4 regions of the Candidatus Thiodiazotropha endoloripes genome follow, and region 1 is predicted to be linked to each of the others. Evidence: predicted binding sites of a transcription regulator. Region 1 holds the regulator's gene; each other region holds the start of a gene.

Region 1 (3,108 bases):
ACTGGATTGGCTGGCACTGCTGGGCTTCGATCTGCTGGAGATCCAGTATCTGAACTACCGGCCACCGATTCAAAGCCTGGGTGTGATGCAGAAGTTGCAGTTTATGGAGCAGTTCGGTGACAAGGTCTATCCGAATTTTGGTGGTGTGTATATCATACTGGCGGTGAAGCGAGTGGTGACGATCACCCCGATCCGGCCGAAATGGTCGGTGAAGAAGCGGGTTATTCCCACCGCAGCTGAACCCACAATCAGAAACGGTACCTGAGTTACACCTACCATGGATTGCAGCAGAATTCGATGACACAGCATGTAGAACTCTTTACGGATGGCGCCTGCAAGGGCAATCCCGGGCCTGGTGGCTGGGGGGCAGTATTGCGCTATGGGGATCATGAGAAACAACTCTTTGGGGGCGAGGCCAGCACCACCAATAATCGCATGGAGTTGTTGGCGGTCATCAAGGGATTACAGCAGCTGAAAAGAGCCAGTCGTGTCGCTGTGACCACCGATTCCCAATATGTCAAAAATGGCATTACCCAATGGATTCATAACTGGAAAAAGAATGGCTGGAAGACGGCCGCCAGGAAGGCGGTGAAAAATGCCGATCTGTGGCAGAGCCTCGACTGCGAGGTTAAAAAACACCAGGTGGATTGGCACTGGGTGAAAGGGCATGCGGGGCATCCCGGTAATGAGTTGGCGGACCAGCTGGCCAACAAGGGTATCCAGGAGCTGTAGGATGATGCGTCAGATCGTGCTCGATACTGAAACCACAGGTCTGGAGCCTGAACAGGGCCACAGGATCATTGAGATCGGCTGTGTCGAGCTGGTCGACAGGCGGCTGACCGGTAACAATTTTCATCAGTTTCTCCAGCCGGAGCGGGAGATCGATGCCGGAGCTATCGAGGTGCATGGCATCACCAATGAGTTTCTTGCCGATAAGCCCAGATTTTGTGATGTGGCCCAGGATTTCGTGGAGTATGTACGTGGTGCCGAGCTGATCATCCACAACGCCCCGTTTGACGTGGGATTCCTCGATCATGAGTTGAAACTGATGGAGAATCCCCAGCGTATCGACACGCTTAGCGCGGTTACCGATACACTGGTGATGGCAAAGAAGATGCATCCGGGGCAGAGGAACAGCCTCGATGCCCTGTGTAAACGCTACGATATCGACAACTCTCATCGTGAGCTTCATGGAGCACTACTCGATGCGGAGATTCTGGCGGATGTCTATCTGATGATGACCGGCGGCCAGGCGGCACTGGTGTTGGATGATCAGCTCGGACAGCAGGGTGGCGATGAGAATGCGGCCGACAATATCCGTCGTCTGGCTGCCGACCGTCCACCCCTGAAGGTGATCCTGGCGGATGAGTCCGAGCTGGAAGCCCATCAGCGGCAGCTTGAAGCGATGGGTGAGGCCTGTATCTGGCACAAACAGCCGTAGCGGTCGAATCGGAGAAAAGACCCTAGGGCCTATTAGATTTAGTGTTAACAGGCCCTAAGTCAGCCCCTTGATTGACTCGATTTGGCGCTGTCGCTGCCCTGCACGATGTCGTAGAGTCTGGGTATGTCGAGCAACTGAACATGTTTGCGTTCCACCCTCAGCAGGTTTTCATCCTGAAAACGGGTAAAAAGCCGGCTGACTGTTTCAACGGCCAGGCCAAGATAGTTACCGATTTCATGACGGGACATACTGAGAAAGAAGTCGCTGGCTGAAAACCCCCGTTGTTTGAATCGCTCCGAGAAACTGAGCAGAAAGGTGGCCAGGCGCTCTTCGGCACTCTTTTTACCCAGCAGGGTCAGCATTTCCGTATCCTGGCCGATCTCGCGGCTCAGCAGGCGGTACATCTGATGCTGCAGGCTGGGCATGATGGCGCTCAGAGACTCCAACTGGGAGAATGGGATCTCGCACACCGCAGTGGTCTCAAGGGCAATCGCCGAGCAGGTGTGGCAATCATCCTGAATGGCATCCAGGCCGATCAGCTCACCCGGAAGGTGGAAGCCCAGTACCTGTTCTCCGCCATCTTCGTTGGGACTGTAGGTTTTTACCGAGCCGCTGGTGATGACCCGCAGGCTATGGAACTTATCACCGCCACGGTATAGATGATCCCCACGATGGTAGGGTCGGCCCCGTTTGATGATGCAGTCAAGGCGCTCCACGTCATCCGGTGTCAATCCCATCGGTAGACAGAGGGTGGCCAGACTGCAGTTCTTGCAGGCTACCTTGATATTTTCAAATGAGACAACTTTTCTGCTAGTCAAGTAATCGCTCCAGCATGCGGGGTGCTTTGATATCAACGCCTGGTAAAGACGGTTTTCGCGTCAGGGGTATCATTTCCTTTCCGAGATGACCTCAATTTCCTCAATGGCGTTACAGCTCCCAGAGGTTGATGTTTAAACCGCTGGAGCCACCTCTACCGCATTCCCGGCAAACAGCCTGTCGGAGCGGATAGCTTGTCTCCCCATCCTACAACCACATCCTTGTCTCTCTACTATTTTGTGAACCAGCACACGGCCTATTTTTCCAGAAATTCTTGATGTTGATCAAGTCGTTTTGGTTTTTTTATTACTTTGGGTCATTGCAGGAGCCGTATCCAGGGCCGTTGGGAGCAAAAAAAAGCCGGCCTGAAGGCCGGCTTTTCTGCACATGGGTAGGCTTATTGAGCCGGTGCAGCTGGTGCAGGTGCTGCAGCTGGAGGCGCAGGATAGCCGTATGGAGCACCGTAAGGAGCGCCATAAGGAGCACCATAACCGTATGGAGCGCCATAACCATAAGGTCCATAGCCACCATAGTCACGGTAGTAGTTGTTACCCCGGCCATAGCCAGAACCGCGGGCATTACCACTCATGCCGAAGCTGAAATCACCGGAGCCATCACCCCAACCATCGCCCCAACCGTCATTGTTCCAGCCGCGGTTACCATAGCCAGGACCGCCCCACCAGGCAGAGGCACTGGTAGACGCAGCTACAAGAGCAGCGATGCTCAGAACTTTAGCAAATTTAGTCATGCTTTCTTCCTCTCAAATGATTGTTTTGATACTACCATCGGTGATGTATAAAAGTGGCTTCCTAAGCCTCCATCATACGATGCTTGAGGACTCTACAACGAGG
Region 2 (3,108 bases), on a different contig from region 1:
GAACAGCCGTTCGGCATTCTCGCTCTCCCAGGGGAAATCAGCGGTAATGTTGTAGGTAGGGATGGGGAAGGTGAAGACCCGGCCTTTGGCATCCCCTTCAGTCATTACCTCGATATAGGCGCGATTGATCAGATCCATTTCGGCTTGCAGTTCACCATACTGGAAGGGCATCTCCATACCGCCGATCACAGGTACCTGCCGGCGCAGATCCTCCGGGCAGACCCAGTCGAAGGTGAGGTTGGTAAACGGAGTCTGGGTGCCCCAGCGGGAGGGAACGTTGAGGTTGTAGATCAGCTCCTGGATAGCCTGTTTGATCTGCTCGTAACTGAGATTGTCGTTGCGAATGAAGGGCGCCAGGTAGGTATCGAACGAGCTGAATGCCTGGGCCCCGGCCCACTCATTCTGCAGGGTTCCCAGAAAGTTGACGATCTGGCCGACCGCACTGGAGAGATGTTTTGGGGGTGAGGATTCGACCTTGCCTGGAATTCCGTTGAGTCCCTCGTGCAGCAGGGTTCTCAGTGACCAGCCGGCACAGTAGCCGGCCAGCATGTCCAGGTCATGAACATGCACTGCGCCACTCCGGTGGGCCTCGCCGATCTCCGGTGGATAGACATGGTTGAGCCAGTAGTTGGCGATCATCTTGCCGGAGGTGTTTAGGATCAGGCCACCCAGTGAGTAGCCCTGGTTGGCATTCGCGCTGACCCGCCAGTCACTACGCTGCAGATACTCATTCACCGAGCTGGAGACATCGAGCAGGGTGCGTCGATCCTGGCGCAGCTTTTTATGTTGCTCCCGGTAGACGATATAGGCCCGGGCAGTCTGCAGGTGGTTGGCGCTGATCAGTACCTGTTCCACTACATCCTGTATCCGCTCGATGTCAGGGTTACTCTGTCGATAGCCGGTGTGGGTCAGGACTTTTACCACCTGAGCGGTGATCAAGGCGGCCTCTTCATCCCCGAATTCACCGCTGGCTTCAGCGGCCAGCAGGATGGCGTTATGGATTTTGGAGGGATCAAAATCCGCTTCGCTGCCGTCTCTCTTTACGATTTTGCTGGGTGTACGGAGTCTCTGTCGCCCAATGGTGGCTTGCATCTCGGTAGCCCTCCGGCGTTATTATCAATGAATATCTATATGTAGCGAGTGATTAATAATTCAAACACAATATATTGTGTTTTCAAGGTCAGTAATTGACTGACATCAAATATCTGATGAAATCTTTGGCTGATCGTGGGTTGAATGGTGGGAGAGGGGCGGCAGCAGAGCCCTGCTGCCGGTTTGTCTGGGCGATCCGGGGTTATAGGCCGTCCGCAACGAACGGATTGGTCTGGCGCTCCTCGCCAAAGGTGGAATCCGGTCCATGACCGGGTATGAAACGTACATCGTCCCCCAGGGGCCAGAGCCTCTCTCTGATTGAACGCAGCAGGGCCTGGTGGTCGCCCCGGGGAAAGTCGGTCCTGCCAATGGAGCCTTTGAACAGTACGTCGCCAACCTGGGCAACCCGGCTATCCCGGTGAAAAAATATGATATGACCTGGGGTATGGCCTGGGCAGTGGATGACTTCCAGCTTCTCATCCCCAAGGGAGACCTGATCCCCGTGCTCCAACCATTGATCCGGAGTGCATTTTCTACCGTCACCAAAACCGAACATATCCGCCTGCTGGTCCATGTTGTCGAGCCAGAAGGCATCCTCCTTGTGTGGTCCCTGGATCGGTACGCCAAGCCTTTCCGCCAGCTCGACTGCGCCACCGGCATGATCCAGGTGGCCATGGGTGAGCAGAATCATCTGCGGTTTCAACTCGAGATCCTCAAGGATGGTCATCAGCCGCTGACTCTCACCGCCCGGATCGATGATGGCGGCCGCGCGGGTGTTTTCACACCAGAACAGGGTGCAGTTTTGCTGGAAGGGGGTTACGGGTATGACTTTGTATTGCATCAGCAGTTGGCCTCAACTTCAGTGCTCGATCTTGTTCAACAGGTTTTCGATCTGGGCGGTTTTTTTCGCGCCGAGAAGGATATCATCGATTACCCCGTCTTTTACCAGAATCAGTGTCGGTGTGGCGCGGATTTTGTACTGCCTGGCCGCTTCCGGGTCGTCGCTGATGTTGATTTTGCTGATGTTCCCATGGTGTCTCGACAGATCGTCGATAATCGGGGTCATCTGTTTGCAGGGTGGGCAGCTTTCACTGTAGAAATAGATCAGGCGACTCTCCGCTTCCCCGCTCTCCGAAGCCACTTCAAGGCCAATCTGTCTTTTCGCGGAGAGGTAGGTAAGCAGCGGTACCAGAATCAGATAGCTGGCAATCAGCAGTAGTATGATCATCACCCAGGACATGGGGCTATCTCCGGTGGTGTTTTTAGATTAGGTTGTTTTTTTCTTTGTCAGTTCTTATTAATCCGGTGACCAAATGGTTCACTTTCAGCCGCCGGGTTTATCGTGTCAGAACAATACTCACGAGATGCTCAAATGCAAGCGTTGGGAATACAGTGCAGCAAACTTTTGTCAAAACCCATCTGCCAGATCTGGTGCAGCGCCTGCCACCCTTGAAGCCCTGAACCTAACCTATTAAGGTGTCGGGTTAATATTGTGACAGAAAAACCATACAGCGCAGGTAGATCATCCATCGATGGAACAGACAACGCTCTTTATTGTGGTCGGGGGACTGTTAGTCCTCACCCTGGTGCTGGCAAGCATCATTCAGCGTTATAACGATTTTGTTGAAGAGCGAAATCAGAAGGTGCAGCGAATCCTCAACCGGGTAACTGAAATCGAGGCGCTGATCGGGCGTATGCCCGGTTTGCCTGTGCCTGCCGAGGTGTTAACCCTGTTGCGGCGGGACATTCATGCCCGTTTACTGGCCCTGCAGCAGATGCATCCCAAGTATGAAGGCATCAGTCAGATGATCCAGGCTGCGGAGCAGGCGATCGGTCAGGTCAAACCTGAGAGTGAGGAGCGGTTGCTCGATACAGCCCGACTTGAGCAGTTCTCCCGGCTGTCGAATGAGATCAGCTGGCTGCTGAAAGAGGATCGGCTATTGACTCCGGTGACCGACACTGTGCGGGAACAGCTGACGTCAAAACTGGAGTTCAGGCGGGTGGAAACCGCTTATC
Region 3 (3,108 bases), on a different contig from region 1:
CCCTTTTTGTACTTCACCGCTTTCGCTCGCAGCATTAGGTGGGGAAAGTCGATGTTCCATTCGTGAGGCGGCACATAGGGACATTTGGTCATGTAACAGAGGTCACACAGGTAGCAGTGATCCACCACCTGCCAGTAATCCTCTTTGGCAACACCATCCACCTCCATGGTTTCCGATTCATCCACCAGATCGAACAGGCTGGGAAAGCTTTGACATAGGCTGACGCAGCGTCGACATCCATGGCACAGATCGAAGACCCGTTCCAGCTCCTCCATTAGGCTCTGTTCGTTATAGTATTCGGGATTTTTCCAGTCGATGGGATGCCGGGTCGGGGCTTCCAGATTACCTTCTCGTTGACCGGTCGGTGCTGCCATGGGTATCTACTCCTGCTTTGAGGCTGGGCGGCCCCATGCGAGGCCGCCGAATCGGGCGTTGCCCGTGCCTGATCTGGTGCTTAGTCCAGCTCGTCCAGAGCTTTCTGGTAACGGTTGGCATGAGAACGCTCGGCCTTGGCCAGAGTCTCGAACCAGTCTGCGACTTCATCGAAACCCTCATCACGGGCAGTTTTGGCCATGCCTGGATACATGTCAGTGTATTCGTGGGTTTCACCTGCGACTGCGGCCTTCAGGTTATCGCCAGTAGGGCCGATGGGCAGACCGGTTGCAGGATCGCCACACTGCTCCAGATACTCAAGATGACCATGGGCATGGCCGGTTTCACCTTCAGCGGTGGAACGAAACAGGGCTGCTACATCGTTGTAACCCTCTACATCGGCTTTTGCAGCGAAGTAGAGGTAGCGACGATTGGCTTGGGATTCTCCGGCAAAAGCGTCTTTCAGGTTTTGCTCTGTATTACTACCTTTGAGTTCCATATCTGGTTCTCCGAAATGATGGTTATTGTGGAATTGCACGTTGAGCCCTGCAGGCTCTTCGCTGATGCTTAGAATAGTTCTAAAAATAATTGGAAGCGAATGGTCTTTTCAATGGCAATGATAGTTTTTGCCTAATACGAAATTGTTTTGAGATGGAACGCGCTTACTGGATTCTGGCCTATGGGTCAGCGCAGAATATAACCCTATGTAAAACATGTTAATAATATGCGGCTGTAGAATTATCAGCCGTTTGAATTTATACTCAGCGGATGAATTTGAACGAACAACAACAGCCTCCGCAAAAGCGAAACATCACGCAAATGATGATCGCTCATGGGGTCAATCTGACCAAACAGCGGCGTATCATTGCGGATGTCTTGTTCGAGCGTAACCAGCATGTCACTGCGGATCAGCTCTTCGATCTGGTCAAGCAGACTGGCAGCCGGGTATCAAAAGCGACGGTCTACAACACCCTGGGACTGTTCGCCCGGAAGGGATTGGTGAGGGAGATCTTTATCGATGCCTCGCGTACCTTCTACGATTCAAACAACAGCCATCACCACCACTTCTACAATGTGGATACCGGTGACCTGATCGATATCAAAGATCGTTTGGCACCCCACTTCATCGCACAGGATCTGCCGGAAGGCACATCCATGGATGTTGTCGATCTGGTGGTGCGGGTTAAAAACATCAAGCCCTGAGCGATTAGCCCCTTTCCAGCCTCTTTTGACAGATCAGTGAATTGCGCTTTTCACTGAGTTGGAAACATTGACCTATGTCAATGCTTTAAATTTAGACTAATTCTAATATTCACCTCCACCTTGTGTGGTTTTTGTGGTTGGCCGGAGTCGGTCTCAACTAAACAGTCCATACAAGTCGAAAATAATTAAAGCGAATGTGTTCCCAAATGGCCTGCAGCTGCCCGAGTTGAGCAGCAGGCGGATTAAGTCAGTTATTCCATGAGGATGGTTCCAGTCTTCGAGAAACTTACAGGTAAAGGACATGAACTTTAAAATTTCTCTGATCGCAACAGTGCTGCTAGGTATTTCAGGCCAGGCTATGGCAGCGGAAGAACCCATCAAACCGATTAAACCTGTTCAGAGCATTAATCTGGGGCAGGTTGAGTTGGGTAAGAAACTCTATTTTGACCCTCGTCTCTCCAAATCCGGCTTTATTTCGTGTAATTCATGCCACAACCTGAGCATGGGGGGCACCGATAACCTTAAAACCTCGATCGGTCATAATTGGCAGCAGGGTCCGATCAACGCGCCTACCGTCCTGAACTCCAGCCTGAATGTGGCTCAGTTCTGGGATGGCCGGGCTGCAGACCTGAAAGCACAAGCCGGTGGTCCGATCGCCAATCCGGGCGAGATGGCCGCAAGCCATACCCTGGCGGTTGAAGTGCTGGAATCGATCCCCGAATACGTGATGGAGTTCAAGAAGGTATTTGGTGTGGATAAAATCACCATCGATGAGGTGACCCAGGCGATTGCCGAGTTTGAGAAGACCCTGGTGACCCCCAACTCGGATTTTGACAAGTGGTTGCTGGGTGACAAGGCTGCCCTGAGTGGTGAGGAGCTGAAAGGCTACAAGCTGTTCAAGGAGAGCGGCTGTACCGCCTGCCATAACGGTGAAGCGGTCGGTGGCAACTCTTTTCAGAAGATGGGTCTGGTCGAGGCCTATAAGACCGATAGCAAGGCGGAAGGTCTGAGTGCGGTGACCGGCAAGGATGCGGACCGCTTCAAATTCAAAGTACCCACTTTGAGAAATGTGGAGATGACCTACCCCTACTTCCATGATGGTGAAGCCCAAACCCTGACCGAAGCCGTCGATGTGATGGGCAGGCTGCAACTGGGGCGCAAGTTCACAGATGAGGAGAACGGGCAGATCGTGGCCTTTCTCAAGACCCTGACCGGGGATCAGCCATCCTTCATGATGCCGATTCTGCCACCTTCAACAGACAATACTCCGGCACCGAAGCCTTTTGATTAAAGGACCGTCGCCGGCAGGTTCAAACTGAACCTGCAGCTACACGCCATGCACCCTTCCGGGTGCGTGGTTCATTCCGGGGTGATCAATCCTGCAGAGCGGCAAAGTGGGCCGCACCCATCAGGGCCGTCTTATCATTCAGGATGACCCTTACCGGCATTGCCGTGACGATGTGCTGCATACGGCCTTTGGCGAGAAAAGCCTGCATGAACTGACCCTCATTCAATAGCGGCATTATCTGAGGT
Region 4 (3,108 bases), on a different contig from region 1:
GAAATTGATATAACCAGTTCCGCTTCCCAAGGAGTGTAAAAATGAACGAGCCGCTTGATCCTCGCCCTTCCGAACAGGAAGACACTTCGCTGACAGCTAATGCGCTCAAGGCCATGGCACATCCATTAAGATGGAAAATACTCTGTTCACTCGGGGAAAACGAACTCTCTGTCGGGGAGATTGTGGAACGCACCGGCACCTCGCAGAGCAATATATCCCAACACCTGGAACAGTTGCGCAACAAGAATATCGTCGTCTCCCGCAAAGAGGCGAACCGGATCTACTACCGGATCCGCAACCACCAGTTGCTCGAACTGATCGGCATCATGCGTAATGTGCTGTGTCCGGCAAATCTTGATGACCGCTACCCAAGATAGCAAACGGGTCTGAAATGGATGAGCACATTGTAGAACTGGAGAGTCGAATTGCCTTTCAGGACGAGGCAATCCACTCCCTGAGTGAAACCCTAGCCCAGCAGCAGGAAAAAATTGACGGCTTAACAGTGGCGCTTGAAGCGCTGAAAGAGAAGCTGAAAGCACTGGAGCCATCACCGCTACAATCTTCAGAAGCCGAGCCACCGCCGCCGCACTATTGATTCCCAACCATCAAGCGAAAAGATCCATCGACAGGCTACAGGACAAAGCCCGTATATCCATCTCAGACCCCACTCCTCGAGTTGTAGAGGCAGATTTCCAAGCGAGCCAATAACCTTTGCAAAAACCTCGGATCTCGGTCTATGAAATAGACTATATGATTAGACAACCGATCCAACCAGGGATAACAGATGGCCGAGCATGGTCACTATTCGTTAATGATACATGGCGGCGCGGGAACACTGGAGTGTCTCAAAGAGCCTAGAACCGCAAGCCGGTATCGTCAGAGTATCCGCCGTATTCTGGAGCATGGCCGGGACCTGCTTGAATTGGGTGGGTCCGCCCTGCAAACCGTCGAGAGCTGTGCATCGCTACCGGAAGATGACCCACTCTTCGATGCCGGCTGTGGATCGGTACTGAATGAACACGGCAAGGCCGAGATGGATGCTGCGATCATGGATGGCCGGGACCTCTCTGCCGGCGCAGTAGCTGCCGTGCAGAATATCGCCAACCCGATTCAACTCGCCCGCCATGTGATGTCGAAAAGTGAACATGTCATGCTGATTGCAGAGGGTGATCTGCGTTTTGCAGACCAATGCGGCATCGAACAGACCCCAGACAGCTATTTCTACACAGCGGAGCGGGTGGCACAGCTGGAACAGGCGCGACTGAAAGACAAAGTCGTGCTCGATCACGATGATGCGGAGACAGAAAACGCAGCGCAGAAACTTGGCACCATTGAAACCGTTGCCAGGGATCTCGCTGGAAATCTGGCAGCCGCCACTTCACCGACGGTATGGTCAATAAATCCATGGGACGGGTTGGAGATTCACCGATCGTCGGCACGGGTGCCTATGCGGACAATGAAACCTGTGCGGTTTCTGCAACCGGTTATGGCGAAGGTTTCATGCGCACCCTGATTGGTAAAACAATCTCGGATTTGATACTGATGAAAAAGATGGATGGCGCGCAGGCCACAGCAGCCGGCATCGACTCTTTCACACCTAAGGCCCAGGGCAGAGGTGGCGTGATCGTGGTCGATAAATACGGCCAATGCAATCGTGGCCTGACGACTAAAAAGATGATCCATGGCTGGATCGAAAAGTGCGGTGAATCGATGGTTTGGTTTGATTAACCCTGATAATTTTTAGTCGCTAAATGACTATTGTATGTGATCAATCCCGCATTATTGTTATGGTTATGCGAATTAACCGGCAACTCTTGATCAAAATCAAATCCTAAACGCTCAAGCCCCATTACATCTATCCACCTAATCCAGAGATTAATCCCGATTCGAGGTGGATCCATGACAAGAATGGAAAGCTTGGGCGCACTATGTCTGACTGTAGCGATCACGGCCTGTGGTGGTGGCGGAGGTGGAGACAGCAGCGACACGGACAGCAATACCAACCAGAACAGTCAGGTCACCATGGAGGCGCTGGGCAGAAAGCTCTTCTTTGATACCAACCTCTCAAGCGGTAGCAACCAGGCCTGTGCCAGTTGTCATGATCCGGATAGTGGCTTTGCCGACCCGAGGGTGACCGTTGACGCTCCTGTCTCTGAAGGCTCCGTGGGTGGGACCTTTGGAGATCGCAATGCGCCAACGGCTGCCTATGCCGCCTTTACGCCCTCATTCACTACCGTTGCGGCGGCAGCGCAGACTCAGGAAACCGATTCAAAATATGAGGGAGGGCAATTTCTCGACGGCCGGGCTCTCGACCTGGTAACCCAGGCCAAAGGACCATTCCTGAATCCCCTGGAAATGAATAACGCTTCTGCTGAAGAAGTGGTCGGCAAGGTACAGAATTCCGACTATGCCCATGAGTTCACCGCACTCTTCGGTGAAGACGCCTTCAGCGATACGGATACGGCCTATCACAACATCGCCACGGCAATAGCGGCTTTTGAGTCATCCGACGAGGTCAATCCCTTCAGTTCAAAATTCGATGCCTATCTGAATGGGGACTACACCTTCACGACGTCGGAACAGCGTGGCTTTGATCTGTTCCAGGATGCCACGAAAGCCAAATGCGCCAACTGCCACCCCCTCGGCACAACCTCCGAGGAGTCCCTGTTCACCAATTTCCGCTACTACAACATCGGCACACCGAGTAATCCACAAAATCCCGCCAACATTCTAGACAGCAGTTTTGTCGATCAAGGCTTGGGCGCCAGCAGCGCCATCGAGCGCGGTGATGAGGCGGCCGAACGGGGTAAATTCAGAGTCCCGACACTGCGCAATGTCGAGTTAACCGCCCCCTATATGCACAATGGGGTCTATGAGACACTGGAAGAGGTAGTCCTGCACTACGATATTCAAGTGGCCAATCTGTTCATCACCCCGGAAGTGAATGATCCGAATATCGCTGCAGAGATGAATGCAGGGACCTTCGAAGGCTTGAATCTCAGCGATCAGGAGCGAGCGGATCTGGTCAATTTCATGCTCACCCTGACGGATGGCTATTTTTAACCTGAATCCGTGGGTTCAGGTTTAACCTTGACGGGAAAGGGTCGG

Evidence for each region. Region 1 encodes FNR, which switches genes on or off when oxygen is low (the NO sensors DNR and NnrR bind a similar motif). Its sites were predicted from a motif close to TTGATNTANATCAA; they were not measured.
Region 2: the regulator FNR is predicted to act here: its motif matches at 1,188-1,201, upstream of A3193_RS12620 (ribonucleoside triphosphate reductase).
Region 3: the regulator FNR is predicted to act here: its motif matches at 1,643-1,656, upstream of A3193_RS15895 (cytochrome-c peroxidase).
Region 4: the regulator FNR is predicted to act here: its motif matches at 1,815-1,828, upstream of A3193_RS15470 (cytochrome-c peroxidase).

Annotation. Positions count from the first base shown of each region.
Region 1 covers NZ_LVJW01000003.1:609,175-612,282, forward strand. Annotated here, with positions in the region: gene A3193_RS02790 (class I SAM-dependent methyltransferase) at 1-265, shown strand, start outside; gene rnhA (ribonuclease HI) at 298-732, shown strand; gene dnaQ (DNA polymerase III subunit epsilon) at 737-1,441, shown strand; gene fnr (fumarate/nitrate reduction transcriptional regulator Fnr) at 1,501-2,259, opposite strand; gene A3193_RS02810 (sulfur globule family protein) at 2,655-3,005, opposite strand.
Region 2 covers NZ_LVJW01000006.1:462,667-465,774, reverse strand. Annotated here, with positions in the region: gene A3193_RS12620 (ribonucleoside triphosphate reductase) at 1-1,092, opposite strand, end outside; gene A3193_RS12615 (MBL fold metallo-hydrolase) at 1,295-1,933, opposite strand; gene A3193_RS12610 (thioredoxin family protein) at 1,952-2,332, opposite strand; gene A3193_RS12605 (hypothetical protein) at 2,625-3,108, shown strand, end outside.
Region 3 covers NZ_LVJW01000006.1:1,158,597-1,161,704, reverse strand. Annotated here, with positions in the region: gene A3193_RS15910 (heterodisulfide reductase-related iron-sulfur binding cluster) at 1-374, opposite strand, end outside; gene A3193_RS15905 (rubrerythrin family protein) at 455-871, opposite strand; gene A3193_RS15900 (Fur family transcriptional regulator) at 1,147-1,575, shown strand; gene A3193_RS15895 (cytochrome-c peroxidase) at 1,877-2,866, shown strand; gene A3193_RS15890 (glucokinase) at 2,949-3,108, opposite strand, start outside.
Region 4 covers NZ_LVJW01000006.1:1,064,254-1,067,361, forward strand. Annotated here, with positions in the region: gene A3193_RS15450 (response regulator) at 1-39, shown strand, start outside; gene A3193_RS15455 (ArsR/SmtB family transcription factor) at 42-377, shown strand; gene A3193_RS15460 (SlyX family protein) at 392-595, shown strand; partial or broken gene A3193_RS15465 (isoaspartyl peptidase/L-asparaginase family protein) at 812-1,728, shown strand; gene A3193_RS15470 (cytochrome-c peroxidase) at 1,900-3,063, shown strand; gene A3193_RS15475 (YbaN family protein) at 3,085-3,108, opposite strand, start outside.